3 regions of the Glutamicibacter sp. 363 genome follow, and region 2 is predicted to be linked to each of the others. Evidence: riboswitches for the same ligand, from Rfam matches in the RefSeq annotation. Region 2 holds a riboswitch; each other region holds the start of a gene.
The links. A riboswitch is a leader RNA that binds a small molecule or an ion and turns the genes downstream of it on or off. The one in region 2 is predicted to bind S-adenosylmethionine.
Positions count from the first base shown of each region.

Region 1: it holds a riboswitch for S-adenosylmethionine, as region 2 does, so the genes downstream of both, ACT3UA_RS04395 (hypothetical protein) here and ACT3UA_RS15050 (methionine ABC transporter ATP-binding protein) in region 2, are expected to answer to the same signal.
Region 3: it holds a riboswitch for S-adenosylmethionine, as region 2 does, so the genes downstream of both, ACT3UA_RS17820 (acyl-CoA dehydrogenase family protein) here and ACT3UA_RS15050 (methionine ABC transporter ATP-binding protein) in region 2, are expected to answer to the same signal.

Region 1 is NZ_JBQSYR010000005.1:47,657-58,143, reverse strand. Features, by position in the region: gene ACT3UA_RS04440 (GntR family transcriptional regulator) at 1-285, opposite strand, end outside; gene ACT3UA_RS04435 (inositol monophosphatase family protein) at 561-1,436, shown strand; gene ACT3UA_RS04430 (hypothetical protein) at 1,499-1,711, shown strand; gene ACT3UA_RS04425 (thiamine pyrophosphate-binding protein) at 1,758-3,431, opposite strand; gene speB (agmatinase) at 3,431-4,417, opposite strand; gene ACT3UA_RS04415 (ROK family protein) at 4,654-5,610, opposite strand; gene ACT3UA_RS04410 (hypothetical protein) at 5,645-6,058, opposite strand; gene ACT3UA_RS04405 (helix-turn-helix domain-containing protein) at 6,197-6,760, opposite strand; gene ACT3UA_RS04400 (DinB family protein) at 6,976-7,563, shown strand; SAM riboswitch class IV at 8,036-8,148, shown strand; gene ACT3UA_RS04395 (hypothetical protein) at 8,167-8,433, shown strand; gene ACT3UA_RS04390 (VIT1/CCC1 transporter family protein) at 8,496-9,599, shown strand; gene ACT3UA_RS04385 (LOG family protein) at 9,667-10,487, opposite strand, start outside.
Region 2 is NZ_JBQSYR010000026.1:32,439-40,422, reverse strand. Features, by position in the region: gene ACT3UA_RS15060 (MetQ/NlpA family ABC transporter substrate-binding protein) at 1-796, opposite strand, end outside; gene ACT3UA_RS15055 (methionine ABC transporter permease) at 822-1,517, opposite strand; gene ACT3UA_RS15050 (methionine ABC transporter ATP-binding protein) at 1,514-2,548, opposite strand; SAM riboswitch class I at 2,695-2,784, opposite strand; gene ACT3UA_RS15045 (ASCH domain-containing protein) at 3,061-3,576, opposite strand; gene ggt (gamma-glutamyltransferase) at 3,826-5,649, shown strand; gene ACT3UA_RS15035 (LLM class flavin-dependent oxidoreductase) at 5,731-7,134, opposite strand; gene ACT3UA_RS15030 (acyl-CoA dehydrogenase) at 7,199-7,984, opposite strand, start outside.
Region 3 is NZ_JBQSYR010000043.1:6,345-16,831, forward strand. Features, by position in the region: gene ACT3UA_RS17800 (MFS transporter) at 1-1,075, shown strand, start outside; gene ACT3UA_RS17805 (LysR substrate-binding domain-containing protein) at 1,118-2,035, opposite strand; gene ACT3UA_RS17810 (hypothetical protein) at 2,306-2,626, shown strand; gene ACT3UA_RS17815 (acyl-CoA dehydrogenase family protein) at 2,689-3,921, opposite strand; gene ACT3UA_RS17820 (acyl-CoA dehydrogenase family protein) at 3,955-5,181, opposite strand; SAM riboswitch class I at 5,236-5,326, opposite strand; gene ACT3UA_RS17825 (GntP family permease) at 5,806-7,167, opposite strand; gene ACT3UA_RS17830 (CdaR family transcriptional regulator) at 7,430-8,491, opposite strand; partial or broken gene ACT3UA_RS17835 (aldehyde dehydrogenase family protein) at 8,488-8,790, opposite strand; gene ACT3UA_RS17840 (helix-turn-helix domain-containing protein) at 9,300-9,602, opposite strand; gene map (type I methionyl aminopeptidase) at 9,667-10,443, shown strand; gene ACT3UA_RS17850 (hypothetical protein) at 10,451-10,487, opposite strand, start outside.

The sequences.
Region 1 (10,487 bases), on a different contig from region 2:
TGGCTCGATGATCAGCCGGACCTGAAATACCTCCACGATGTCGTCTAGCGAAATCTGGTTCACGCGCACGCCACGATTTTTCGCGACGGTCACGATGCCCTCTTTTTCTAGTAGCTGCAGCGCTTCGCGGACCGGCGTGCGTGAAACTCCGAGCTTTTCGGAGATAGCAATTGCCGAATAATGGTTGTCCGGGGTCATTTCGCCGGACACGATAGCAGCGCGGATCTTGGTGGTGACTTGCTCGGTCAACGATTCTTTGGGCGAGATCGGTTGCATGCTACTCATATTTGAAGTCTATCTTCCCCTGTCAACGCGGGCGCTGAGCGCCCCGCAACACTTTTGCACTACGAGGTTTCGTACCTCGCGGATTCCGGCGCCGGCGTTCGCCAATACCGCGGCACCCCAGGCCATCATGCTCCTGAGTTCCTGCGGTTTTGAACGCTGTTGGGCCTCGGACTTACTTTGGTTCCCGAATGCTTCCTTACAGACTTCGCTCTTCTGCCAGCGTTCTCAGTCAATAAGATTAAGGTGCACTTAGAACACCAAGATAGGGTTGAACTGTGAATGCTCAGATGACCCCCGCCCGACAAGCTCTGGCCGAATCACTGCGTCAGGCAGCACTGATTGCTGCGCTCAAGGCGGCACCACGAGTTCGTGAGGCGTTCCGCGGAAGCGTCGGAGCCGAAGAAAAAACGAACGCCCATGATCTCGTCACCGATATAGACCGGCAAAGCCAAGAGATCATTACCCAATCGCTACGCGAGGCCTTCCCAAAGTCTTGGGTACTCGGCGAAGAGGACATAGCCGCGGACTCAGGCATAGCTACCCCGACCGAAGTGCAATGGATTGTGGACCCGATAGACGGAACCAGTAATTTCGTTCACGGCGTCGCGTTCTTCTGTATTTCAATTGCCGCGGCAATTGACAACGAATTGGTCGCAGCAGCAATAGTCGACCCGATCTCCGGAGATCAGTTCAGTGCCAATTATCAGGCTGCCTATCACAATGGGGAATTGTTGAGCCCAGGCAATCGACCTGAACAAGCACGCGCAAACTTGATGACAGATTACCCGGGAGCCGAGTCCATGCATAAGGACGGCCCATTGGCGCTTGAGCTCTTTGGGCAGTGGATTCAGGACTTCGCCACCGTGCGGCGCAAAGTTTCTGCCGCTCTCGGGCTCGCTCATGTGGCCGCTGGCTGGTGCGATGCAAGCGTGGGGTTCGATACGAAGCCTTGGGACGTGGCCGCGGGAGCGCACCTGATTCGAATGTCCGGCGGCAGTTACCGAGGCTTGGCTTTCGGCAAGCAGGTGGCCGCTGACCATCTCTGCGAGGGTTTCATCGCCCAAGGCCCAGGCGCCGACTACGAGTCGTTGGCTCGATCAGCCTCGCGGGTTCATCAGTTGAGAAGCCAGAGCCAAGTCAAACAAATCTGACAATACCCAGATTCTCATCCGGTGCACCACAGATTGCTTGGCTTCGGTCGTACCATGAGTGCATGACACCACGTATCCAACGAACTGCACATTCCGCCGTGCAGCATCATGGTGGCGGAGGGTTGATCATCGGAGGAATCGGAGCCATGTTGCTCTTCGGTATCTTCGCAGTGATGTTGGCAAGCCAGTCTCTAGACTGGGTGCCACTGCTCATAGGCATCAGCCTGGGCTTCTCCACATTAATGTTTGGCGTGGTTTACCACTTCACGCACTAACAAGAGTCACTTCGGCGCCCCCTTTGAAGGGCGCCGAAGCTATGCCTTACTCGCCTAAATGCGTCGGGGCGAACATGCGTAAGAGCGTCTGAACTACGATGACATTTGGGCCTTCTCCGGCGAATGACTCGCGTAACGCGTCACCGATCTGGTCTGCTTCGACCAGTCGCGCAGGAACTCCGAAAGCCTGGGCTAAGGCAACGAAATCCGGGCGTTCCAGCTCGGTGGCCGTTGCCTTGCCAAAGGCCCCTTCCATGTATTCACGCAGAATTCCGTAACCACCGTCGTCAACGATCAGCCAAGTGACCGGCACGTTGTGCTGTTTTGCCGTGGCTAATTCTGCAATGGAATACATCGACGAGCCATCACCCGAGACCGCGAGCACTCGCGCTTGCTCGGGCGTAGCTCCCTCGATCTGCAACCCGATGGAACCTCCAATGGCCGAGGGGAAACCGAAACCTAGTCCACCGGCACCCTGCGCCGAATGGAATTCTCCCTGGCGCGAATCCCAGCAACTCCAACCCCAATAAGCCGCAATGGTCATATCCCAGAAGGTCTGCATTTTCGCGGGCACCGCCTCGCGGATATCAGCCATGAACCTTCGTTCATGGTCCAGGCCCTGCTCCGCCAGCCGTGCCTGCACCTTTGCCAAGGTCTGGGTGACGACTTGAGTCGGGCTCTGCCCATGCCAATCTGGCGCGTTAGGCAGGCTTACTTCCTTAAGCTTCGAAGTTAGGAACTGCAACGCGGCCTTGGCATCCGCTCGGATACCCAATGCTGGCGTATTTGACTCAAGGACGCGCGGTTCGGCATCAATTTGGATTATGTGCCCACGAGGTGCGAGGGAGAAATAATTGCTGGAGACTTCGCCGAGCGCTGAGCCCACGACCACCAATACGTCAGCATCTTCGAGAACTTCGGTGACATGCCGATCCTCCACCCAAGATTGCAATGACAATTCGTGATCCCACGGGAATGCGCCATTGCCTCCCGGGGTGCAAAGCACCGGGGCATTGAGCTTTTCGGCCACCTCCAGCAATTCGTTTTCGGCCTGGGCACGACGGACACCTCCGCCTGCAACAACCACCGGCCTCTTTGCTTCCGAAAGCCAGCGAACCGCTTCATCGATCAATTCCACACGTGGTGGATGATCGTAGGCTTCGGCAAGGGCATCATGCACCGGAGGAATGAGCACCGATGCCAGCAAGACATCCTGCGGAACCTCGATCCAGACCGGTCCCATCGGCACGGTGATCGCCTGCGCCCAGGCATCTTGGATCGCCGAGGGAATACCCGAGGCGTGGTGCACCGTCTGCTGGAACTTGGTGACGTTTGCGGCCGAGGCCTTCTGGTCATCGAGCTGGTGCAGCATGCCTTTTCGGCGAGCGCCCAGTCCATCCAAAGGAATCTGGCTCGCAACCACCACCATGGGCACGCCGGTGGCATAGGCTTCCTGCAATCCGGCGAGGGCGGTCAGCGCTCCCGGGCCGGTAGAGAGGAAAAGCACTCCGACCTCTCCAGTGGCCCTGCTGTAGCCGTCGGCGGCGAAGGCCGAGTTGTTTTCTACCCGGGAAGAAATGAATTGCAGATTGGAGCGTGAGAGTGCGTCGAACAGCCCCAGCGCATGTTGCCCTGGAATGCCGAAGACCGTTTTCGCGCCGAGCGCTGTCAGCGTCTCAACGACGAGATCTCCACCGTTACGTTGTACTTCGTTGCCCATTAGTTGTTCTGTCCGTTCAGCTGGCGGTATTCGCTGATCAGGCTGATCAGGTCATAGGTGACATGTGAGGCAGCTACGCCGGTTAGCTCCGCATGATCGTATGCCGGTGCCACCTCCACGATATCGGCTCCCACGATTTTCAACCCGCGCAAGCCGCGCAAGATTTCTAGCAGTTCGCGGCTGGTGATGCCGCCTGCTTCCGGGGTGCCGGTGCCCGGTGCGTGCGCCGGATCCAGCACGTCGATATCGACCGAAATGTACAGTGGACGGTTGCCGATGCGGTCGCGAAGTTTTGCAACGATCTCTTTTGCGCCCTGATAGTAGACATCTGAGCTGGTGACGATGCCGAACCCGAAGCGTTTGTCGTCTTCGAGGTCTTTTTTACCGTAGAGCGGGCCTCGGGTTCCTACATGGCAGATCGCCTCGGTATCGAGAATGCCTTCCTCGACCGCTCGGCGGAATGGGGTTCCATGGGTGTATTCGGCTCCGAAGTAGGTGTCCCAGGTATCCAGGTGGGCGTCGAAATGCAGCATCGCTACCGGCGCACCAGCGCGTTGCGAGGCCGCACGCAACAAGGGCAATGCGATGGTGTGGTCGCCACCGATGGTCACCAGCGTTGAGCCGTCTTCGGTCAGTTCCAGCGCATTGTGCTCGATGGTCTCGATGGCCTCGTTGATGTTGAACGGGTTGACCGCCATGTCACCGGCGTCGGAAACCTGGCTCAAGGCGAAGGGGGAAACCTCGGTGGCCGGGTTGTATGGGCGGATCAACCGTGAGGACTCACGGACGTGGTTTGCTCCAAAGCGTGCGCCGGAACGGTAGGAAACACCGGAGTCAAAAGGCACACCGACGATCTTGATATCGGATTTCTGGACTTGGTCCAGCCGCGGAAGCCGTGCATAGGTTCCGCCTCCGGCATAGCGCGGAATTACCGCGGCATTGATGGGTCCAATGTTCCCATTTTCTTCGATCCGGACTTCTTTCATGAGCGCTTCTTCCCGGCACACTCGACAAGAGTTGCCTAATATGAAACATGAGTTTCCTCCCATGCTATTTATCGGTGCGCTGACCGTCAAGGTGCAATCACCAAGGAAGCCACAAAAAACCGGTTCTGCTGGTTAAAACAGCGATCCCGCAACACCAATTGGGTTGCGGGATCAGGTCTCTGATTTGGAACATGAAAATGCGATGAAGCGAATAGCGCGTAGTCGCAGGCAGCGGGTCACCCGTGCCACCGGGCCAAGTCCGCAGCACCGATCAGCCCGGCATCGGAGCCAAGCTCGGCTCGTACGATGCGAGCAAACGGCCGGTAGCCTCGCCCCGGCAGCAGCTGCCGGTAGGAGGCCTCCGCCTGTTCGACCAGGGAAGTGGAAGCAGACCCTAGCCCCCCGCCGATGACCACGACGCCAGGATCCAGCACAGCCGCAAGATTCGAAATTCCCCTCCCGAGCCATCGACCCATCTCTTCGATGAGCTCCATGCAGGCAGGGTCGCCATTGACCGCCAGCGCCGTCACCATCGCTCCGCTCACCTTGCCGGGGTCCGCTTGGCAGGCTTCACGCAAACTATATGCCCGCGGAGAATCCAGCCGGACAAGCTCTGCCCCTTCACGTCCCAGTGCGTTGGCCGACGCGTATTGTTCCCAGCACCCTCGATTTCCGCACGGGCAACGGTGGCCGTCCACCACCAAAGTCTGGTGCCCGAACTCCCCGGCGACGCCGAAACTGCCGCGCAGAATACTGTTGCCGAACATGATGGCGCCGCCGATACCCGTGCCAAGGGTCAGGCAGACGCTCAGCTCCTCGCCTCGTGCCGCCCCGAAACGATGCTCGGCCCACCCCGCGGCGTCGGCATCATTATTCAGGACGACCTTGCGGTTCATCTTCGATTCGAGGCGTTCACGCACCGGCTCATCACGCCATGCAAGATGCGGGGAGAAGAGGACATGCGAACCACTTCGGTTAATCCAGCCGGCGGCCCCGACACCCACGGGCATATGAGTATCCCCGTCGCTGAGCTCGCTGACTACCTCGGCAATAGAATCTTCGGTCAATGCTGCGCTCCGGCCCGGAGTAGGGCGGAAGCTCCGGCGAAGAATCCGGCCGTGGCCATCGACCACGCCGCCGGCGATCTTCGTCCCGCCGATGTCTATGCCGACCGCAAGGTTTTCGGTAGACATTTCACCCTTCCAATGCGTGCGTGTAGTTCAGCAGCTAGCTTTCGAAGGACTTCTTGCTGCTCGCTACCAATGCCCGGTCCACCTCATGGAACCCAAAACAGAAACCTGCCGAAAGCACGAAGGACTTAATTGCAATCTCGTCGAGTTCATCCGCCACGTAAACCAGCTGGACAGGCCCCGCAAGCACTAGTAGCACCAGCGTCCACACCGCATATACCCAAGAGGTTTTCGCCTGTGCCATCTGCGGGTATTGAGAACGGCGGTGAATAGTGCGTAAGCCGATGACCAGGATGACCCCCGCCAGAATCGCCGCCCCGGCGATGAAAAAATAACGTTGAGTGCGGATCAATGTCATGGTCACACCAATTAAGACACCGAGAATTGCAGACATCCACCAGCTCGCGGAGCGCAGTTCGACCAGTTCAGCCCGTGGCTCGCTTTCCGTCACGGAGCTCCCTTCGGTTATTTATCGGCGTCGAGAAAAGTTGTTGACGCTATGTCAAGGATACGCTTTGGGCTTTGCCCGGCCGAAACCCGGCACGGACGGAAAACGCGCAAGCCCTTCAAAAGCGCAATGCGGTTTTGGTCAGAGCAACAGCGTCCAGGTCACTACGGCGGTCCGGTCCGAAGTATTTTCCCAACTGTGCGGCTCACGGCCCGGGAAGGTTACCGTATCGCCCGCTTGCAGTTCAATGCGGTCCTCGGGCAGAACCAAGGTAAATTCTCCGGAAATCACGTGCAGAACTTCCACCTTGCAATCCACCGAATACAGCTCGGCCTCCCCCGAGCCCTGCGGCGCGACCTCTGCCCTAATCATCTGCACCCGGGTCTCGGCGCGGGGAGTGACCAGCTGTTCGGTGATCCCCTGACCGCCCAAGGCGATTCGCGGTGCGTGCTCCAACCTGACCAATTTGGTTTCAGGTACAGAGAAGAGCTGCCCGACTTCTAAGCCCAATACTTCGCAGAGCCTAAGCAATGTCGATACCGACGGGCTAGTCAAGTCTCGCTCCACGCGAGACAAGAACCCCTTGGTCAGTCCGGACATTTCAGCCACCTGGTCGATGGTCATTCGTCGGGTTTGGCGTACCCCACGCAAACGGGCACCGATATTAATCGACGAGCCGGTGGGCTCTACGGGCAGTGTTTTCATGCTCTCCCACCATTTTGACACCGGCGCAGCCCTAGATTGGCAGCACCCGGCCTACAATTCCGCTAAACCAATCCGGTTCAGGTTCCTACACTGCGTCAGTTTACCAATAGGCAACGAGAACTGCGCCGAGCTCACGCTTCAGTCCTGAAGTCAGCAACCAATCCCTCAATGCGCCGGCGCTGTTTATTCAATCGCCAAGAAACTAGACTCGGCACATGGATACCGCTGGCAATCCGTCCTCCAAGAGGCTTCGGACCTACTTGAACGAGGCCCGCAACACCGTGCTCTGGAAGTGCCAGGGACTCTCCGAGGAGTTGGCCCGCCGCCCCATGACGGATACCGGAACCCACATGCTTGGTGTCATCTACCACCTAGCAATCACCGAATACGGTTATTTCGGCGAGTGCCTAGGTCGTGTGCCCAACGATCGGCATGTGCTTCAACTACTGCAAAGCGATGAACCGCAGATCGACTTCCTGCCTCCGGCCAGCTTCTCGGTAGAAGATGTTCTCGCGTTGTACCGAAAATCCATCGCATTTGCCGAACACGCGCTTGACGAATTGAACTTAGAATCCCCGGCAGAGGTCCCCTGGTGGTCCGTGCATCGGCATACCACCGTGGAGCATCTTATTGTTCATATGATCGCGGAGACCTCCCGGCATGCCGGGCATCTCGATATCGTTCGAGAGCTTCTCGACGGACAGGTAGGACTGCGCGAACAGGCGAGAAATATCCCTGGATTCAGCGCTGAGCAATGGAAGGAACAACGCTCCTCGCTGCAGCGAATCGCCGAGCAGTCCTAACAACGATTCTTCGCCAAATCTTGCTCATAGCTCTGGCAGGGCACCGCCTCTAACAGGCCGCATAGGCTCGCGCTAGCTCGGATGGCCCTGACCGAGCCCAGCGACTAGGAGCACCACCTGGTGAAACTGCCGGTCCGTAGCCTGGCGTTGGTCCCAACGGACCAGAGGCGTTGGACCTGAGCGGCATATTGCGCAGCGATACTCCCGCGCGGCTCGGGCAGGCCTGGCGGCATCGACGGCGGGTCGGGAGGGGAGCCACTTGCCGGAGATCGGTCACCGGGCCAGCCACCGGTAGTGCCCGATGTCCAGATCCCCGCCCGGCGACCTTCGCCTGCGCCAAGCGCAGGGTTCTTGTGGGCGCGGTCCGTGCACCTCCCGGTGCTCGGCTCTGCTTCCCATGAGGCCCGCGAGAGCCGAGTATGACGTCTCACTACGCATCCGGACAGCCCACGGGTGTAGCATCGTGGTGTTGCTTCACGAGATGCGGCGCCAAGCTCCGACTGGCCGCACACCAACCCCAGGTTCATGGGTGGTTCGGATGAAGAAGCGGTCCGTACTCCAACCGGCTACGGGCAAGAGCTCTTTTAAGGGTCCACGATAGTTATGGCTTCAAACGTCCTTCCCATTATTGACCTGCAAACCGGCCAGGTGCAGTTTCCGCTTCGCGGAGTCTGGGTCAGCTACTACGTCACCGACCCGCACCTGCTCACCCGATTGCTAGCCAGAACCGTGGGTCCGCCGAGCTTCGACAGGCAGCGCGAGGAACTTTCGGTATTCGTGGCAGCCCGAGGGCAAAACCCTGGCGCCGCTAAGGTATTTAGTCTTGCCAAATTCCCAGTGCTCGACTCACTCACTAAACTAGGGGGTTGAACCTAACCCGGATCATCTGCCCGTGAATGATCCAATTCTGCCGCAGGAGACTCATCCCCGTGATGGCCCCAACCTCAATTCCCGAACCATCCAAGGCGCAGATCCGCCGCTGGCGCCAGTACATGGCCGATGAGGTCGCCGAAGGTGCGATCTACCGTGAACTGGCCGAAAAGCGCACCGGACAAGAACGCCAGATTCTCCGTGGGCTAGCCGAAGCGGAAGAACGCCACGAAAATTACTGGCGCGCTAAGCTCGGTGAACACGTGCGCCCGGTCCGTCCGTCGATGCGGCGCACCATGTTGCGTTTCATGGCCCGGCATTTCGGTTCGGTGTTTGTCTTGGCGCTGGCCCAGCGTGCCGAAGGCAACTCTCCTTACGCCACCGATCAGGATGCCGCGCCGCAAATGGCCGCGGATGAGCAAGTGCATGAGGAAGTCATCCGTGCTTTGGCTACGGCCGGCAGATCCCGGCTGTCCGGCAACTTCCGAGCCGCGGTGTTCGGCGCAAATGACGGGCTCGTTTCGAATCTGGCCTTGGTCATGGGCATCGGCGCCACCGGTGTGGCCTCGTCCCTCGTGCTCTTCTCCGGAATTGCCGGCCTGCTGGCCGGCGCGCTGTCCATGGCTGCCGGGGAATTCGTGTCAGTCCGTTCCCAACGTGAGCTTCTCACCGCGTCGCGCCCTACCCAAGTCACGCTTTCTGCCGCCCGTGACCTCGATCTTGACGCCAATGAATTGGTGTTGATCTACAAAGCACGTGGCATGAACAATGAGGACGCCGAACACCGCGCGGCAGAACGCATGGGGCTGTTTACCTGCGATTGCAACCCCTCCTTCTCACTCCATCCAGAAGTTCGCAGCGCGGAACTGGAACGCGAACATGAGGAGCTTGGTTCGGCACCGGGAGCCGCCATTTCTTCGTTCATGTTCTTTGCTTCGGGCGCAGTCATTCCGATCCTGCCCTACATCTTTGGGCTCACCGGGCTAGCTGCGGTGAGCGTGGCGGTCGCTTTGGTCAGCATCGCGTTGCTGCTCACCGGCGGCGTCGTTGGCCTGCTATCCGGTGCGTCCCCGCTCAAACGTGGCGTGCGTCAGCTGGCCATTGGCTTGGGTGCGGCCGCTGTAACCTACTGCTTGGGCTTGCTTTTCGGCACCACCGTGGCTTAGCTCCAAAAGCAGACTGCTGGCCGTTGCCCCAACATGACACAGCTTGAGGCACCGGCCACTATCGTTGTTAGAACCGCGTGCGGCGCCGCAATGGAGTCATTGTTTTAATGAATTCGACGGCTTCTTGCACGGTGTCCACCAAAGCTATTCTGCTTTCCATGGCCCTCCCGGCGGCAAGCGCCTGCAGCAAAGGCCAGACCGGTAGCTTCCGTGTCCAATGCTCGCGGCCCACCAACACAATGGGAGCGACGCGAGCGCCGGTCGCGTAGTAGTTTTCGCAGGCGTCTTGGAATATTTCCTGGACTGTCCCGGCAGCACCGGGAAGCACAATGATTCCGCCGTTTGCCTGTTCGAGCAGGATGGCTTCGCGAATCGAGTTCGTGAAAAACTTTGCTATATGCGTGGCAAACAGGTTTGGTGGCTCATGGCCGTAAAACCAGGTGGGCACTCCCATTGAATTTCTCGTGCTGGGGTATTCTTCACGCACTCGCAATGCTGCACGCGCCCAGGCAGTCCGATGACGGATCGCGTCTGGAGCTTGTGCGAGGATATCCACGGCTCTGCCGGTAGCCGTTTTGTCATAGTCTGCAAGCCACGCGCCGGCGTTTGCCGCTTCCATGGCCCCTGGTCCCCCACCGGTAACAATCGAATAGCCTTGGCCGGTTAGCATCGCACCGAGCCGCACTGCATCGGCGAATTCTTGCGTGCCACGTGCTACCGCGTGCCCGCCCATGATCCCGATCATGGGCGTCTTGGCAAATACCCCATCGTAAACAGCGCTCAACATCGCCTGACCAATATGGTGATCATGCAAAGTCGTTGCCATTGTGCTGTCATCGGGCGAAAACTCAGCCGGAGAATTCGCTTGCGAATAGGTATAGATCTGCG
Region 2 (7,984 bases):
TTTTGGAGAACTCGGTGCCGAAGATCAGCTTGGAGGCGAAGGTTCTAGGCGGTTCCGGGAACAGGATTCCCTTGTCGCGGCCGACCTTTCCGGCATCGAACTGCGACACGTATCCGATGGCTGCATCCACATCGTCTAGCATGCGCGGCATGGCGAGGAGGTCTGCTTCCTTCAGCTCGAAGCCGCGCGGGTTGTCAACCACGTCGGCCATCTTCGCGGTACGCGGCTCGATGCCGGGATTCAGGCCGAGCAGTCCCTCGCGCTCCAGGAGCCAGAGCGCTTGCCCCTGGTTGGCGACGTCGTTAGGCAGGAGCAGCGTCGACCCCTCGGGGAGAACCTCGACCGATTCGTAGCGGGTGGAATACAGACCGAAGCCCCATTGGTACAGTTCAACGGTTGGCGTCAATTCCACGCCGGCGGCTTCTGCCGATTGCCGCATGTACCACTCATGTTCAAAGATGGTCGCGTCGAACTGCCCTTCGGCCACGGCGCGGTTCGCCTGGATTGGATCCTGAAGCCCAATGGGTTCTATCTCGATTCCATAATCCGGCGCGATGGTCTCGGCCACGAATTTCAGGATCTTCTCTTCCCCGGCCATTGCCGGTTCAAAATGGACCTTGAAATTCGTTTTGCCGGGCTCGGTGGACGCGAGCGCTGGAGCGGACTTTTGCTGAACCAGCAACGCGCCAAGGACGAGCGCCACAATGGTCGCGCATGCCGCGATGGTCCAAGGCAGTTTCGCGGTGTTTTTACGCAGAGTGAAGCCATGGTCATGGCCTTTGGGTGAAGTCGTCATGTTCTTCTCGTTTGTTCTAGGGCGCTTAGGGGCGGGCCAGCGCGCGGGCGATGCGATCGCCGAGGAATTGGACTGCTTGCACGGTCAGAATGAGCGCAAGGATCGTGGCAAGCATGACATTCATGTCGAACCGCTGATAGCCGTAGGTGACCGCCAGATAGCCGATGCCGCCGGCCCCGATGGTTCCCGCGATGGCCGAATACTCGACCATCGAGATGGTGTTCAGCGTGACGGCGGAGGCCAGGGCGGGCAGCGCCTCACGGATCTGGGTTGCCCCGATGATTTGCAGCGGCGATCCACCGGTCACCAGCCCGACGGCCAGGTTCTCCTTAGGCAGATCATTGAGCGCGTTCTGCACGAGCCGCGCGAAGAAGGGAATGCCCGCAATGGTCATCGGCACCACTGCTGCCCAAATGCCGATGGTGGTTCCGGTCACCCATTTGGTGAATGGAATAATCGCCGCCATCAAGACCAGGAACGGCAATGAGCGTCCCATGTTGACGAACCAGCTCAGTGCCGCATGGCTCTTGTCGTGCGGAAAGAGACCCTGCCGGTCGGTGTTGAACAGCGCCAAACCCATGATGCCGCCAAAAATGATCACCAAGACCATCACGATGCCGACCATTGCCCAGGTCTGTCCATAGGCAGGAAGCATCAGGGCGGGCAGTTCGTTCCATGGGGTGTCGGTACCGACCGCTGCGCTTTCGGTTGGGATTCTCATACCGCCACCTCGATGCGTTCCGCGCGGTCGGCCACACTCGCGAGGAGCTGCTGGGATCGTGGCGTGGCGCGCAATCCCCATCCAGCCAAGACGGCAATAGCTCGTTCTGCGGCAATGCCCGCGAGACCGATTTCAACGCGGCCCAGCGTTCCCTCGTGGTGTGCTTCCACGGAGCCACCGAGCAGCGCGACCCGCGCGCCATGTTCGGTTCCCAGCCGGGATATCCAGGCTGGGTCCACATTTGCCGCCTGGTAGGCCACGGTCAGCGTGAAGTCGTAGCCGGCGGGCACCAGATCGGGGCGCAATGGCAGAAGCTTTGAACCGGTCACCGATCCCGGATCCGCTACCAGGCCTCGAAGTTCGCCGTACTCGGCGATTCGACCGCCATCGAGTTGCGCGACGCGGTCGGCGATATGGCGCACCACATCCATCTCGTGGGTGATCAAGATAATCGCCAAGCCCAAGTCGGTGCGCAGGGAATCAAGCAGTTCCAGCACCTGCGTGGTGGATTCCGGGTCGAGCCCCGAGGTTGCTTCATCGGAGAGCAGCAGACGCGGACGCAGCGCCAGCGCTCGGGCAATGCCCACGCGTTGGCGTTGGCCACCGGAAAGTTCTCCGGGGTACGAATTTGCCCAATCCGCCAGACCTACGCGATTCAGGAGTTCGGCGACCCGGTTTTCCATCTCGTGGTGGACTACTCCCAGGTTTCGCAGCGGCAACGCAACGTTTTCGGCTACCGTCATGCGGCGCAAAAGGGCCGAGTTCTGGAAGATCGTGCCGATGGCACGACGTTCGGCGCATAGTTCTTTGCCAGAGAGCACCGACAAGTCCTTGCCTTCTACCAGGATCTGACCGCTGCTGGGCTTTTCCAACAGCGAGATGCAATGGGACAAGGTGGACTTCCCGGCGCCTGAGGGCCCAACCACCGCGGTGATTGTCCCCGATTGAACGTCCAGGTCGATCCCCTTGAGGACCTCCACACGGCCCTGGGCCGTTTCGTAGTGCTTATGCAGCTGGCGAATCTCAATCATGTGATCGTCCAGATAACGTCGTTTGCATTTGTTCTCCTTGGTGCTGGCACCGCGCAGAGTCTCAAACAGCGACGATCCACGGATTCAGGATGCCGCTGGCTTTCGCCAGGCTCTGAATCTCGGGAACAAAGCCGGTGTTTCAGACTGCTCCATCGGTCCTGGCTGTAGCACCGGCCCCGTGAGGGTGGTTGCTGCGACGTCGTTGAGCCAGGTCTCTCGGTCGCTCTGGATGGTTACCATTCGATAGGTGAATCGAACAGTTTCAGTCTGTGCCCGTGCCCGCTTCGTGAACAACCATGACGTTATATACGCGTCATGAAGTCGACCTCGGTGCGCAGATCGGCGGAAAACCGGCCATAAATGCGCGACTCACCCGTCATATGTCGCCACGTGACGACGCTGAATTCGCATCTTGACTCAGGAGAACTCGGCGGGTGCGAGGACGCCCCTGGGCCTGAACGCAAAGCAAGCTTCCAGAACCGAAAGGTGGAGATGAATTAGGTGCCTGGAAGCTAGCTGCGCGGCCAGACCACTTCGAAGCGTTCGCACACGATCCGCTCACCGGGCACGCCGGTCATTGCCGGTTCCCACTGCTTGGCGAAATCTGCCTGCTGCGTCCGTTTCCAGAACTTTTCGTGTTCCCGGCGCCAGCTGGCCAGACTACGGTCATCCTCGCCCTCGGCAAAGGCAAAATCTGCATCCACCTGGTCGAATGATTTCAGCGTCACCTCGCTGGTACGCAGGATAATTTTCGGTGTCCCGGAGCCGTCGCAGGCGATCCAGTGCGAACCGACCCGCGGAAGCGGTTCGTTCTCGGCAAGGTACTCGTTTTCAAGGCTTGAGGTGGCACGTTTCTGCCCGTGGGTTACCTGATGCAGCAGTGCCTCGGCGAGCTCAGCGCTGTCTCCGAAGTATTCCACCACGTAGTCGCCCGGATCGGTGGCACAGCTGTTTCGGTAGTCAGCCCACATTTGCGCGGCGGCGGCGAGATCTACCGGGGGCAGCTCGGAGGTAGGTTCATTGCTCATTCTCCTAGCCTAAACGCAGTCCGGCCACCGAAGCTGCTGTATTCGGTGGCCGGATCGCTGGCTGCCGCGGTGGCGGCATGCCCTCCGAAGCCCTTGAGGCGACGGCGGTGAATCCGACGCTAGTGAAGTCTTCACCTGAGCGTAATGAGCGACAAGCATGCGCGGTGACGCGTGTCACAGCCTAAGTCTCAGGTGCTTCTCCCGTAAATTGGCGCTTGCTTCATCCCCACCTTTTCAGGAGATCAAAGTATGTCACGAGCAAGTACGAGAGCTATCGCCAGCGCCGCGGCACTGGCGCTGGGACTGGGAACTTTCACCGCCCTTCCGGCCAGCGCCGATCCCAGGGCGACCGACAAAACGCCTACGGCCAAAGGCAGCGGCGGCGCAGTCTCCTCCGTAGACCCGGAAGCGACCGCCGCCGGAATCGAGATCCTGCGCAAAGGCGGCAACGCGGTTGATGCGGCGGTCGCAACGGCGGCCGCGCTGGGCGTGACCGAGCCTTATAGCGCGGGCATCGGCGGCGGCGGCTACTTCATGTACTACGACGCGAAAACCGGAAAAATCAGCACCATCGACGGCCGGGAGACCGCACCGGCAGCAATGCCCCAAGATGCCTTCATCGATCCGGAAACCGGCGAGCCCTACAACTTCACTCCCGAACTGGTGACCAGCGGCGTGGCGGTCGGCGTGCCCGGCACCCTGGCCACCTGGCAGCGCGCGCTGGACAATTGGGGTTCCCAAAGCCTGAAGAAAGTTCTGCACCCAGCCACCCAGGTAGCTTCACGCGGCTTCGTTGTCGATGAAACATTCCGCGAACAGACCCTGGATAACAAGGAACGCTTCGCGACCTTCGGCTCCACCAGCGAGCTATTCCTGCCCGATGGCGATGCGCCGCACGTTGGCAGCATCTTCAAGAACCCGGATCTTGCCCAGACCTACCGGTTGCTGGCGAAGCAGGGCCCCTCGGCGTTCTACCAGGGCGAAATGGCCGAAGAAATATCCCAGACGGTGCAGGCTCCGCCCACGTCCGCGGACACCGAACTCCCGGTTCCGGCTGGCTATGTGAGCACCACCGATCTCGCGGAATACGAGGTCGTGGAGCAGCAGCCAACCCAGGTCAGCTACCGCGGCCTCGATGTTTTCGGCATGGCGCCATCCTCCAGCGGAGGAACCACCATCGGTGAATCGCTGAATATTCTCGGCGAGTTCGACCTCGCCGGCATGGAGCGGCCCACCGCGCTTCACCACTACTTCGAGGCGACAGCCCTGGCCTACGCCGACCGTGGCAAGTTTGTCGGCGACCCGGCCTTTGTGGATGTTCCCACCGAAATCCTGACCGACAAGCTCTTCGGCGTCGACCGGGCGTGCGCGGTAAACCCCGAACAGGCCGCGGAGAAGCCGGTGGCTCCGGGCGATATCGAGGGCTATGACGGAGTGTGCCCTGCGGCAACCAGCGAGCCGGTGGTTGAGCAGGATACCGAGAATATCTCCACCACCCACCTTTCGGTGGTGGACCGCTGGGGCAATGTCGTCTCCTACACCCTGACCATCGAGCAGACCGGAGGTTCGGGCATCGTGGTGCCCGAGCGCGGCTTCCTGCTGAACAACGAGCTGACCGATTTCTCCACGGTGTACGATCCCGCCGACCCGAACCGGATCGAGCCGGGCAAGCGTCCGCGCTCCTCGATGGCGCCCACGATCGTGCTGCGCGATGGCGAACCGATGCTCGCCATCGGCTCCCCCGGCGGCTCCACCATCATCACCACGGTGCTGCAGACCCTGGTGAACCGCATTGACCTGGGCATGGATCTGAGCGAAGCCATCGCGGCCCCGCGCGCCTCGCAGCGCAATACCGCGGCGGTGACGGCGGAGCCCGAATTCATCGAGGCCTATGGGCCGGCGCTTGAGGCTTTCGGGCACAAGCTCACCGCCGCCGGTGATTCCTTCACCCCGCAGGCTGAGATCGGTGCGGTTGAGGCGGTGGAAATCGCCGCAGACGGGACCTTGATCGCGGCGGCTGAACCAAACCGCCGCGGAGGCGGTTCGGCCATGGTGGTGAACCCGGCCAAATAGCCGTTAAAGCCAGCGAGTCCCCGCGGAATTCAACATTTCGCGGGGACTCGCTGGCTTTGCTAGCGCTTGATCTTCAAGGATTTAGGCCTTGGTGGCCAATCGGTTGGAGATCTTGTACTGGGCGGCACGGTGGGTGTCCTTCACCCGGTCACCTTCACCGAAGAGCTTGTGGCGCAGCGAGCCCTCGGTGTATTCGGTCTTGTAGACCCCGCGTGCCTGAAGCTCGGGAACCACGTACTCGACGACGTCCTCGAAGGTACCTGGGGTGACAGCATAGGCCAGGTTGAAGCCATCTACGTCGGTGTATTCAACCCAATCGATGAGCTTCTCGGCAACCTCGGCACCGGAACCGACGGAGACCGGACCGAATCCGCCCACGCCGATCCATTCGGCCAGCTGGCGGATGGTCCATGGCTTGCCGGTATCACCGCTGGCCTTCTTGAAGGTTTCCACCGAGGACTGGATGGCGTTGGACTTCACGTCGTCGCCAATCACGTCATCCGGTCCGTAAGCGGACATGTCGATGCCGGTCCAACCCGAAAGCAATGCCAGCGCGCCGTCGATATCCACGTAGGAGCTGTAGTCCTCGAACTTTGCCTGGGCAAGTTCCGAAGTTTCGGCGGTGATGATGGTCTGCATGGCGAAGATCTTGATGTCGTGGCGGCCACGGCCTGCGGCTTCGGCAGCGTCGCGGATTTTGGCGACCGCTTCTTTGAGCAAATCTCGCGTTGGGCAATTCACGAAGATCGCTTCGGCGTTCGACGCGGCGAATTCGGTGCCGCGCTTGGAGGCGCCGGCCTGGTAGATCACCGGGGTGCGCTGCGTGCTTGGCTCGGTGATGGCGATGCCTGGAACCTTGAAGTACTTGCCCTCGTGATTGATCGGGTGCACCTTGGAATGGTCGGTGTAGACGCCGGATTCCTTGTTGTTCTGCACCGCGTCCTCTTCCCACGAGCCTTCGAGCAGCTTGTAGACCACTTCGAGGTACTCATCGGCGTGGTTGTAGCGCTCGTCGTGCTCCATCTGGTCTTCTTGGCCCATGTTTCGGGCGGCCGACGGCAGGTAGCCGGTGACCACATTCCAGCCCACGCGGCCATTGGTCAGGTGGTCCAGGGTGGCCAGGCGGCGCGCGAAGGCATAAGGGTGCTCATAGGCGGTACCCGCGGTGACGCCGAAGCCGAGGTTCTCGGTGACCGCGGCCATCGCGGAGACGAGCATCATCGGGTCGTTGACCGGCGCCTGTGCACCGCTGCGCAGCGGAGTTTCGTTGGTGCCCTTGTAGACGTCGTAGGTGCCCAGCACGTCGGCGAGGAACAGCCCGTCGAATTTGCCCTTTTCCAGCACCTTGGCCAGGTGGGTCCAGTAGCCCAGGGTGTTGTAGGTCGACGCCTTGTCATCCGGGTGGCGCCAGAGGCCCGGCGACTGGTGCACTACGCAGTTCATATCAAAGGCGTTAAAAAGGATTTCGCGCTTGTTCTCGCTCATTGGTGTGCCCCTATCCATAGAAGAAATCTGGTAAGTCTAAAAATCAGTGTTCGAAGAGTGTTGCCTAGCTGCCGGAGAACCGGTTTGCTCCGGTTACCGTGCCGGTGACGGACAGCCGTTGGGGCTGCACGCCGTTGATCTCGTAGTCCCCCACGATGCGCGCCTTGTAGATCGCCGGATTGTGCGTCGCGATGGTGCGGGCGTTGCGCCAGTGGCGGTCCATATTGCAGCTATTGCGGGTGGAGGATGCACCCAGCGCGTCGAAGAGCTTGCTGGTCGCACCGATGACCAGCGGCTGCACGATCGTCTGGGCGCGGTTGGCCGCCAGTTCGCACACGGCAAAGCGCTCCTCGGCATTCAGGTTCGCATCTGCCATGGCTGATTCGACCTCCAGCACCGCGCCCATGACCACGGACTCCGCGGCGAAGATTTCGGCGGAGACCTCGCCGACGAGCTGCAATACCTGCGGTTCGCGGTGCACCGGAACTCCGGTGCCGGTGCTGAAACTGCGGGTACGCGCCTGCACCGAGGAGCGCAGGTCGTTCAGTGCCGCGCGTCCGATTCCGGCCTGTACCGCCATGAGCACGAGTTGGAAGATCGCGGCTTCCGGATCCGTGGGGTCCTCCGGCATGAAGGTGTCCACCGGAACTTCGTGGAATTCGGTGCTGCCGGTACCGGTGAGCTGTTGGCCGAAACCGTCCCAGTCATCGAGGATTTTCACGCCGCTGTGCTGGGTGGAAACTACCGCGATCTGGCGCCCTGGGAGTTGCGGGTGCGCCACCGCTACGGTGGTCCAGTCGGCGAAGATGGTGCCGGTGCAATAGAACTTCCGCCCGTTGACCAGCCAGCG
Region 3 (10,487 bases), on a different contig from region 2:
CCACTTCGGCGACAAGGTGGGCCGCAAGGGCGTGCTGATTACCTCGATGGTGATGATGGGCGGCGCCTCAACGCTGATCGGCCTGCTGCCTCCGGCCGCGCAAATCGGCATGATCGCGCCGATCGCGTTGATCACGCTGCGCATCGTCCAGGGCCTGGCCGTGGGCGGCGAATGGGGAGGCGCCATGCTGATGGCGCTGGAGCATGCTCCGAAGGAACGCCGCGGCTTCGCCGCGAGCTTCGCGAATATGGGCGGGCCGGCCGGCGCCGTGCTGGCGACCCTCGCCGTTTCCGCGGTCTCCATCCTGCCCGATGACCAGTTCCTGGCTTGGGGCTGGCGCATCCCGTTCCTGATCAGCATCGCGCTGGTAGGCATCGGCCTGATCATCCGGCTCAAGGTGGCCGAGTCCCCGCTCTTCCTCGCCTTGGAAGACAAAGCCGAAGAACGCAAAACCCCATTCCTGGAGGTCATCACCAAGTACCCCGGTTCGGTGATCCGCGGAACGCTGGTCGGCATGAGCTCCTACACGGTGCAGGGCCTGATGACCGTTTGGGCCGTCGCCTATGTGGTTGAAGAGGTTGGCATGGACCGCACGGCCGTGCTGAATGTGAAAGCCATCGGCGCTGCGTTGACCGTCGTCGGCATCTGGTTCGCCGCCCGCTACTCCGACAGGCTCGGGCGCCGCCCGGCCATGATGGTTGGCATAGCCGCCGGCGCGGTCATGGCCCTGCCGATCATGTGGATGCTGGAAATGGGCGAGCTGTGGCTCTTTGCCATCGCCCTGTTCATCGCCAACGGCATCATCCAGGCCACCATCTTCGGACCCTTCGGCGCGTTCACCGCCGAGCTGTTCCCCACCCGGATCCGCTATACCGGCGCTTCGCTGGTGTACCAGCTCTCCTCCACCGTGGGGGCAGGCTTCACCCCGATGATCGTTACCGGCTTGGTGCTACTCGGTGGCGGAACACTGTGGATCGCCGGCGCCGTCTGGGCGGGCGCATTCATTGTCGCCGGGCTTGCCATACGTGGGGTGAAAGAGGGCCGCGAGGCGGATCTCGAAGCGGAGAACCTGTAGCCTCGCTGAACAGATCCAGGGTTGGCTGGAGTCACAAAGACTCTAGCCAGCCCTGTTTTCTTTTTCGGCTCCAACCTCTTCACAGAAGTCGAGGAATGCGCGCAGCCGCAGGCTCGGACGGTTTGATGCAGTATAGGCGACACAAATATCGCTCTCGCCGACCGGACCCTCAATTTCCAGGATCGCCAGCGGCAGTCCGTCATAGCTGAGATTGACCGGGGGCCGCTGCACCAGCACCGTGTAGCCCAAACCCCGGGCAACCAAACCGCGCACGGCCTCGAAGCTCTGCGAACTCCAACGCACCTTGGGATCCAGGCCCGACATCCGCAGATTCACCAGCTGGTTATCGCGCACCGTCGGAATGTCCAGGGACACGAAATCGTCTCCCGCCAATTCCGACAGCGCCACACTGCCTCGCTTGGCCAGACGGTGGTTGCCTCCGACCAGGACATACGGCCGCCCCGACATGACGCGGCGCCACCCCACGTGCGGCAGGAGATGCCGAGTGTGCGTGAGCACCGCATCCAGATGCCCCTGCAGCATCCGCTCCTGCAGCTCGGCGCCATCTCCCTCGAGGAGGGTCACCTGCAGGTCCGGGTGCACGTTGGTGAAGCGTTCGCAGATCACCGGAATCCAGAAGGCCGCCAGCGAGGAGTAGCAGCCGATGACCAGCGGTCCGGAGAGCTTGGTTTGGCGTTCCACGATTTGATCCTGCACCTCTTCGGCATGGCGCACCAGCTGCTTGGCATCGTGGAGGAAGTCCGTACCTACCGCGGTGAGGACCACGCCGCGCGCCCGGCGCCGCACCAGCAGCTGCGATCCCACCACCCGTTCAAGTTCGTCCATCGCCTGCGACATGGCGGCCTGCGAAATATGGCAGGCGCCGGCGGCCGCGGAGATGGACCCGGTTTCGGCGACGGCGACAAAATACTGTATTTGACGCAGGGTGTAGTTGATCACCCACTCAGTCTAGCCAGCGGCATCAGACCCGCCGAAGCAGATTCCATAAAGCACGCTGCGCGCAGCCGTTCGAAACAACCTGCTCGGAGCCCCCTTGGAACGGGCGCCTGCGATGGAAATGCCCGTTATCTTCAGGCATGCCCGCTTATTGAAGAGGATATAAGTTGCCGCGATGCAGAACTTTCAGAAATACGCTGAGGATCCTCTTCGGGAGGGGAGCAGCCCAGCCCCTATCCCGAGCTGGACTTCATCGAACCGATCATCGCGGTCGTGGCAGACGAGCGCCAGCGCTACAAGCTCGAACAAGAGCTTTCAAGCATCGAGGTCAGCTGGGAGACCCGCGGAGTTTTCGACTGCGGCGAGCATCGGATTGCCGCTGGAGATGTCCTCTACCTCGCGCATTCATTTCTGGCACCATATGCCACGGATTCTGCAGGGAACATGCGCTACGGAATCAGGCAATCGCCGAGTCCGGGCGCTGCCTGTTATCGGAAGGCCGCCGCGGACCAAGAATCCCCGGAGCATTATCTGCAGAGAGTTGTTGCCGGCGAGGTGAATCCAGGGGGTGCCGGAGAGCTGCTCGGTCATTGATGCGCTGCACGCAGCAGGCCCAGCACTCCAGATGTGTGCTGGGCCTGCAGCATCCGGGGATGCTACTTCGAGGCGCCGATGGCCCAAACCCGCGGCAGCTCGGTGCCGTTGACCGCCAGGTCGCCGATCAGCCGGGCCTTGAACACCCACGGGTTGTGGTTTCCGGCGGTGCGGGCATTGCGCCAGTGCCGGTCCAGGTTCTTCGAAACGCTGGTGGCCGAAGCGGCCAGCGCGTCGAAGGCGTGGGTGATCGCGTTGAGCACCAGAGGTGTTAAGACCACCTGGGCCTGCGCGCTGGCCAGCTCGGCCGCGTCATTGGCCGCCTCGTCTTCCTCCAACGTCACCTCGCCCTCGTGCAGCGCCAACGCGGTTTCATAGGCTCCCTGCAGGGACTGCGACACGCGTTCCACGGTTCCGGCCGCCGCGAACGCGGTGGCGGATACCTCGCCGATGACCTGCAGCAGCTGCGGATCCTCGGCGGCCACGTTGGCGGCGCCATGGCTGAAGGTGCGCTTGCGGGCCTTCAGCTCGGCGGCGAAGTCACGTTCGGCGGCCTTGGCGGACCCGGCCAGCACAACCAGCAGCACCTGCTGGTAGAACGCGGTCTGGTATTTGAAGCGGGTGTCGAAGTCGATCAGGTCCTCTTCGGCGACGACCGCGTCGGTGAAGGTGGAGGTTCCGGTGCCGGTGGTGCGCTGTCCGAAGCCGTCCCAGTCGTCAGCCAGCACCACGCCGGGCTGGTGGCGGTTGACCGCGGCGATCACGCGCTTGCCGGTATCGGTGCGTTCGGCGTAGGTATCCAGCCAGTCGGCGAAGATCGAGCCAGTGGAGTAGTACTTGGTGCCGTTGACCAGGAACCCTCCTGCGCCATCCGGGGTGACCTTGGTGATCACCTCGCCGACCTTCACGGTGCCGATCTCGGTCCAGGAGTTCCCCACCAGCTCCCCCGCGGCGAAGCGGGCCAGCCATTTGTCGCGGCCCGGCCCCGGAGCGGCGACCAGGCGGTCCTCGACGAAGGCGAAGTGCGCGCGCAAGGCCTGAGCGATGCTGGAGTCCGCGGCGGCCAACTCCACGAGCAATTCGAAGAGCTCGGCCAGGGTGGCCCCTGCCCCGCCGTGGGAGATCGGGACGCGCAATGCGCCGAAGCCAGCGGCGGCCAGCTCGGCCACCTGCTGGTGCGGCAGTTCTCCGCTCCGGTCGCGTTCGGCGGCGCCGTCGGCGATCTTTGCAAAGTGCGGGGCGAAGCGTTCCTTGAGTTGGGCAAGGCGATTGCGCGAGATGGCAAGTGCAGTCATCAGTTCGGTCCAATCCGTGGGTGGGGGTGAGGTTTAGGTGTAGAGCGAGAGCGGCTGGGTTTCCCCGCGCAGGAAGTACGCGCCGACCTCGATCTTCTTGTAGTCCACCGGGTCATGCAGCGAGTGGGTGCGCACATTGCGCCAGAACAGATCCAGGCCCACATCATTGTGCGTCGAGGAGGAACCGGTGACCTCGAAGATGCGGTTGGCGACCTCCACGCCGATCTCGGTGGAGACCACCTTGGCTTCGGCGATTTCCACCGCCAGCGCTGCGCGTTCAGGCTGGGTGACATTCCCGGCCTTGGCCAGCAGCGCATCGAACTTGCGGCCGAGCTTCTCGGTCAGGGCGGCCACCGCGGCGGTGCGCGCCTTCAGCTCGCCCACGGTGCGCTGGAAGACGACGTCCTGCGAGTAGGTCACCGCCGCCGAGAGGAACCAGGCGTTCTTGCGGCCCAGCAGGATCTGCTTGCCGCGGGCCAACGCGCCCTCGGCAATGCCCAGGTAGAAGTTCGCGAAGGCCAGCTGGATCCCGGGGGTGAGCAGGGTGGACACCGGCTCGTCGGTTACCGCCCCGAGCAGATCGGCGGCCTCGATGCGCACGTTGTGGTACTTCAGCGAGTTCGAGGCACTCAAGCGCTGGCCCAGGTAATCCCAGTCATCAACGATTTCCAGCCCTTCCCGGTCGCGCGGGAGGACAAAGGCCAGCACTTCGCCGTGGCGCGCTCCGCTGGCGACTTCGGCGTTCACGACGATCACCTCGCCGACTCCGGAGCCGGTGGAGAAACGCTTGGCTCCGTTCAAGCGGTAGCCATCGCCCTCCGCGGTGAGCGTCAGCTGCGGGTCCACCGGATTCACCGAATCGCCCCAGAGCCAGCCGCCGGCCACGGTGCGCTGCCACCACTCGGCCTGGGTTTCGGCCGGAGCGTAGAAGGCGATGCCGGACTGGTTGATGTAGTGGTAGGCCAGCAGCTGGGAGATGGACCCGTCGGCCGCGGCCAGGATGCGGATGGTTTCAAAGGCGGTGGCCCAATGCGCTCCGGCTCCCCCGAATTCGGCCGGAACCAGCAGGTTCAGCAGACCGGCTTCGCGCAGCAGCTGCACCTCGGCGAAGGGCTGCTCGTTTTTGCGGTCGCGCTCCAGCGCATCGGCGGCCAGTGTGGCCGCGACCTGGCCGGCGATCTCGCGCCAGTGGGCGAGCTCGGCCTCGTCTGCGCTCCCGGTGTAGGGAACGCGGGGCAGTTGCGTGCTCAGTACGGTCATTTTCGTTCTCCCTTAGAGTCTTGCTCCGAAGGAAGCAGAAAGTTGCTTTCTGCTGATCCATCGAACCTGGCGTTAGCACTAGCTGCCGAATGCAGGCTTGCTGCGGCGTCGTCGAGCCAGGTCTCTCAGCCGCTCTGGATGGTTGGTACTTCGAGTGAAACACCGCGGCATGAGCGGATGGAAGGAGCACGTCATCCGACGGAATAGTCGGTCAGAAGTCGTCACAAAGCGAGATTTCCGGCGGACTTGGACCGCCCCGAAGGCGCTGGGACGCCGTCATACTTCTGGAGGTTACGTCATCGGCGATCGGAGAGCTTGATATCCGGATCCAGCATCAATCGACCGGGCACCTGTCAGGGGGATCTCGGTTTCTCAATTAGCCGACAGCGATAAGCGTCAGCGAATGCGGGGGTGGATCATGGATCCAGCGATCAGGCATCCCAGATGGCCGGATTGCCGGTCATTGTTCCCATGCCCGTAATCCTTGCCAGCAAGTCAATGGGGAAAGCTGGGCTGTGCTCGAAGTTGCAGCCTTGCCTATTGCGGCCATCCCGCCAGTTAAACCAATAACCGCGCCATCCACTGATGGCGCGGTTATTGGTTTATGCAGGCTTCTTGGATTTACTAGAGCAGGAATGCCCCGAGGATCCAGACGGTAGCAAATGCGGCGGTGCCCTGGATGGCGGTGGCCACGCTCAAGGTCTTGTAGGCCGTGATCACCGGGATGCGGCTGAGCTGGGAGACCACCCAGAAGTAGGAATCGTTGGCATGCGAGACGACCATCGCGCCGGCGCCAACTGCCAGGACACTGAGCACCATGCCCAGTTCGGAGTCCAGACCGAGGGATCCGAGCATCGGGGCGACCAGCGCCGAGGTGGTCACCATCGACACGGTGGATGAGCCCTGCGCCGACTTCAATGCCGCGGCGATCAGGAATGGCACAGCCAGTCCGAGACCCAAGCCGCTGAGCGAATCGGAGAGGATCGTGGTCAGCTCCGAGGCTGCCAGCACAGCACCAAAGGCTGCGCCGGCACCGGTAATCAGCAGGATGGGCGCCGCGGTGCGCACGGCTTCGTGCATCTGCTCGTTGAAGTCGGCAAGCTTCTTATTGCCGTTCAGCAGCAAGGTCGCGGCGAGCAAACCGAAGATCAGCGCGATCACCGGGGTGCCGATGAAGGACAGTGCTTCCAGTGCGGCGCCTTCGCCGAAGGGATGCGATGGAAGCTTGGCAATCGATGCCGCGCAGATCAAGACCAGCGGAACGAGGATCGGCAGGAAGGCCAAGCCAGGGCTTGGCAGCTTGCCGAAGCTTGCACGCAGCTGCTCGTAATCGAGCTCGGAGATGTCGTTCTCATCCTCGGATGGCAGCGGAGTCCACGTGGACTTGTTGAAGCGGCTGGCATAGAACAGCCCGGCCATGGCCGAGACCACTGCCACCGGCAGGCCGATGGCGATGATCAATCCGAGGTTGTCGGCGATGCCGATGGACTCGGCGGCTGCCAGCGGTCCTGGGGTCGGCGGGACCATGGTGTGGGTGGCATACAGGCCGGTCATCAAGGCAATGGAGGTGGCCAGCGTGGAAACACCGGTGCGCAGGGTGATGGCCTTGCGCAGGGAGTTGAGCACCACGTAGCCCGAGTCGCAGAAGACCGGTATGGAAACGATGTAGCCGATGAGCGACAGCGTCAGGTTGGGGAATCTGGTGCCCAGCACCTTGATCAGCGCATCGGCCATGGAGATCGCGGCCCCGGAACGCTCCAGGATGATGCCGATCATCGTGCCGAAGAGGATTACGAGGCCAATATTGCCCATGGTGCTGCCAAAGGCGGTGGTCACCGTGGAGGCGACCTCGGCGATGGGGATCTTGTAGGCGAAGGCCGCGAGGATGGCCGCGCCGATGAGGGCGAGGAAGGGGCTGATTTTCCAGCGTGCGGTGACCAGCACAATGGCCACCACGAGGATCAGCAGAACGAGGAGTTCATACACGGCGAGTTGGCTCCTTTGCCAATATCTGTGGCCCCCAGCCCGAACCTGCAATGGCGCAGGCGGTCGTTCTGGGTGCGAGTTCCGGCCCGTTGCTGCCGCCCGCTATTCCGCCAGGTCAAGCTGCTCAGGCTTTTCCTGCGAAGGTTGTTTCGGCCGGGAGGACCGGTTCAGCGGGCGCTCAACTTCGAGCATCTTGCCAATACTAGGGACTGCGGACTCAATCACCTATGGGCGCACGCCCATATTCTTATGCCGGAAATTCCTAGAATATGTGTTTCTGGTCTAGGGCGACCGCTGCGTAGATGGCATGCTGCAGCCGCACCGCCTGGCCGGTGTGGCGGATGTCCACCCCGGCGATCAGGGCTACGCGCTCCAGACGCTGCACTAGGGTATTGCGGTGTATGTGCAGTTCGGTTGCGGCCTGGGTCATCGATGCTGCGGCAGTGACGACCAGCAGCGTCTTCGCTTGCTCTTCGCTCAAGTCCCGGGCGGGCCGGGCAATATGGCTCAGGCTCTGCGCCGGTGTGCGCGCGATAGCGGTGGCGATTTCCGGGCTCCAGATCTCCCGGTTTCGTCGCTGGGGTATCAGCGCCGGGAGCGCCACGAGGGCACGGAGGGCTTCGGCTTCGGCCAGCAGGTGTCCGGCGCCTTCTGCCGGGGCGGAGGCAAGATAGCGCTCCGTTGCGCCTTGGTCTTCCTCGAAGGCCGGTTCGTTCGCCAGCCGGATCCGCCAGAACGCACCGGAGAGGTTGATCCAGGAAGTGCGCCGGCCCTCAACGGCCGGCACATCCAGCAATGGATCCTGCGCGCTGCGCGGGATCCATGCCTCCAGTTGCGTTGGTCCGCGCAAGCCGTGCGCTGCCAGGCTCCGGTCAATGGCTTCTGGCTCGGCCCATCCGGCCAGCAACGCGGAGATAATGTCCCGGGCTTCTGTTTCACGGCGGGTACTGCGCGAGTGCTCGCGTTCCTGGGTGAAGAGCAACTGCACGGTCAGTGCAATCAGATCGGCTAGCGGCTCGACCTCATGCGGGGCTCCGGTGACGCCGACGACCCCGCACAGCTGATTATCCAATGTGAGCGGAACGTTGACCCCGGGCTGGGTTCCGGCGCTGCCATCGGCCTGGCTGACGCGGATGATCTGGTTGCGGCGGATCGCCTCGGCGCTGCCCTCGTGATGCGTTCCGATGCGGGCCGCATCGGTGGAAGCAATGATCACCCCGTGGGAATTCATGATATTGACATGGCGGTTAATCGTCGGCGCGATGGTGTCGACGACCTTTTGCGCCAGTGCGCTGCCTAACCGGGGCTGCTCCTGTTCGCTCATGGTTTTATCCTAGCCGTCCGAGGCCTTGGGACCCTTTCCATACCCCAGCCGGACTGCTTGAAACCGCCAGATGGCATGTTCGCGTCCATGCCGGCTCCGGTATTCACGCGGAGATTGCCAGCCTGGATTTTCTTCGCAATCAGCAACGCCTCGGAGATGTCTCGGGTGAAAATGATCGAATTCAGTCCGTAGCCATTGCCGATGGCTTGGCGCAGTACGACCGCGCGGGAATCTTCATCACTGAATTTTGTGTCCGAGAGCTCCGGCCCAATGATCTCTTCTTTTGACACCGACATTTCGGCTTCACATTGTTCAGGACGGTTGGCGGAACGAAGAGCCCTCCGCGCTCACCGGTTCTCCGCAGGTAACCAGTTCGGCACCTTCTGCGAGGCCCGCGGCTATGTACCCGAGCACGCATACATTCAGCACGTCTCATTATCACCGGTGGCAGCTTCAGCATCCAGGTAGTCGATGAAGACCGCCGCTGGGCAAGGAAGCCCTCGCTTAGATCGAACCGGCGGGCACGTGCACCTCATCGGGTTGCCACAGGGCAAGCCACTAGGACTCAATGCCATGCTAGGCATGCCCATGCACCAACGCAGCCTGCACGGGATTTGAAAGGGCCCCTCGAACGCCCGCCAGGGCGCTCCGTACTAAGCGGAACTTCATCAACAAGGTCGGCTGAACTTAGATGATTTGACCGCGCAGGAGATTCCGCTGGAAAAGATCAATGAGGACTACTGGGCACAGGAGAGCGGAGCGATCGCCAGGGGCGTGATCCGCTTCGAAAGCGCAGCATTTCAGCGAACTAGCTCGCAAGCCGCTCGCGCGCCATTCTGCTGGATCGGGCACCGCTGGCGTCCGGCTCTTGGGCAAGCACGGAATTCCATAGTTCATCCAGCGAGAGTCCAAGGACCCCCGCGATGGCGGCAATAGTTGAGAATGCGGGGGTGGCCACTCGCCCGGACTCGATCTTGCGTAGCGTCTCCGGGGAAATTCCCGCGTCAAAGGCAATGTCAACCATGGTCCGCTCGGCTCTTGCCCGGCGCAAGAGGGCGCCGAGGCGCTCGCCGCGTTCGAGTTCTTCAAAAGTGAGGGGCAATCTAACCATAAAACCAATCATAGTACCGGTATAGTATGGACGGTATTGTTATTGGTTTTATGAAAGGCTTCGCATGATCGAGATCCTGAATTCCCACGAAGCTGCCCGGGCTAAGGTCACCGGAGCTCTCGTGGGGCAGATCCTGCAAACCCTGCGGGACCGCAGCGTGGTGGGCACCAACCTTTTGGACATCAACGCTTGGGCCCGCGAGATGATCCTCGGAGCAGGCGCAGAATCCTGCTATGTCGATTACGCACCAGCTTTTGGACGCGGACCATTCGGCCATTACATCTGCACCGCGGTCAACGATGCGGTGCTGCACGGATTACCCCACGACTACGCACTGGCCGACGGTGATTTACTGACCCTGGATCTTGCGATTTCCAAGGAAGGCATCGCCGCTGATGCTGCCATCAGCTTTATCGTGGGGCCGACCCAGGACACCGCAAGCACCCAGCTGATCCAAGCCACGGAACACGCGTTAGCTGCCGGAATTGATGCGGCCCGGCCAGGGGCCAAAATTGGCGATATTTCCTATGCCATCGGCACAGTCTTGCGCGAGGCCGGGTACTCGATCAATACCGAATACGGCGGCCACGGGATCGGCTCGACAATGCATCAGGAACCTCACATTTCGAACAACGGACGGCCCAACCGAGGCTATAAGCTGGTTCCCGGATTAATGCTCGCGCTGGAACCATGGGTTATGACAAACACCGCGAAGCTCATCACCGATCCCGATGGCTGGACCTTGCGAAGCGCAACGGGTTGCCGTACCGCGCATACCGAACACACGGTACTGATCACCGAGGGGGCGCCTCAAGTATTGACCCTGCCGCCCTCCTCCTAGGCCGGGCTTACTCGGCCTCGGCGCGCTCCTTGACGATTGCCTCG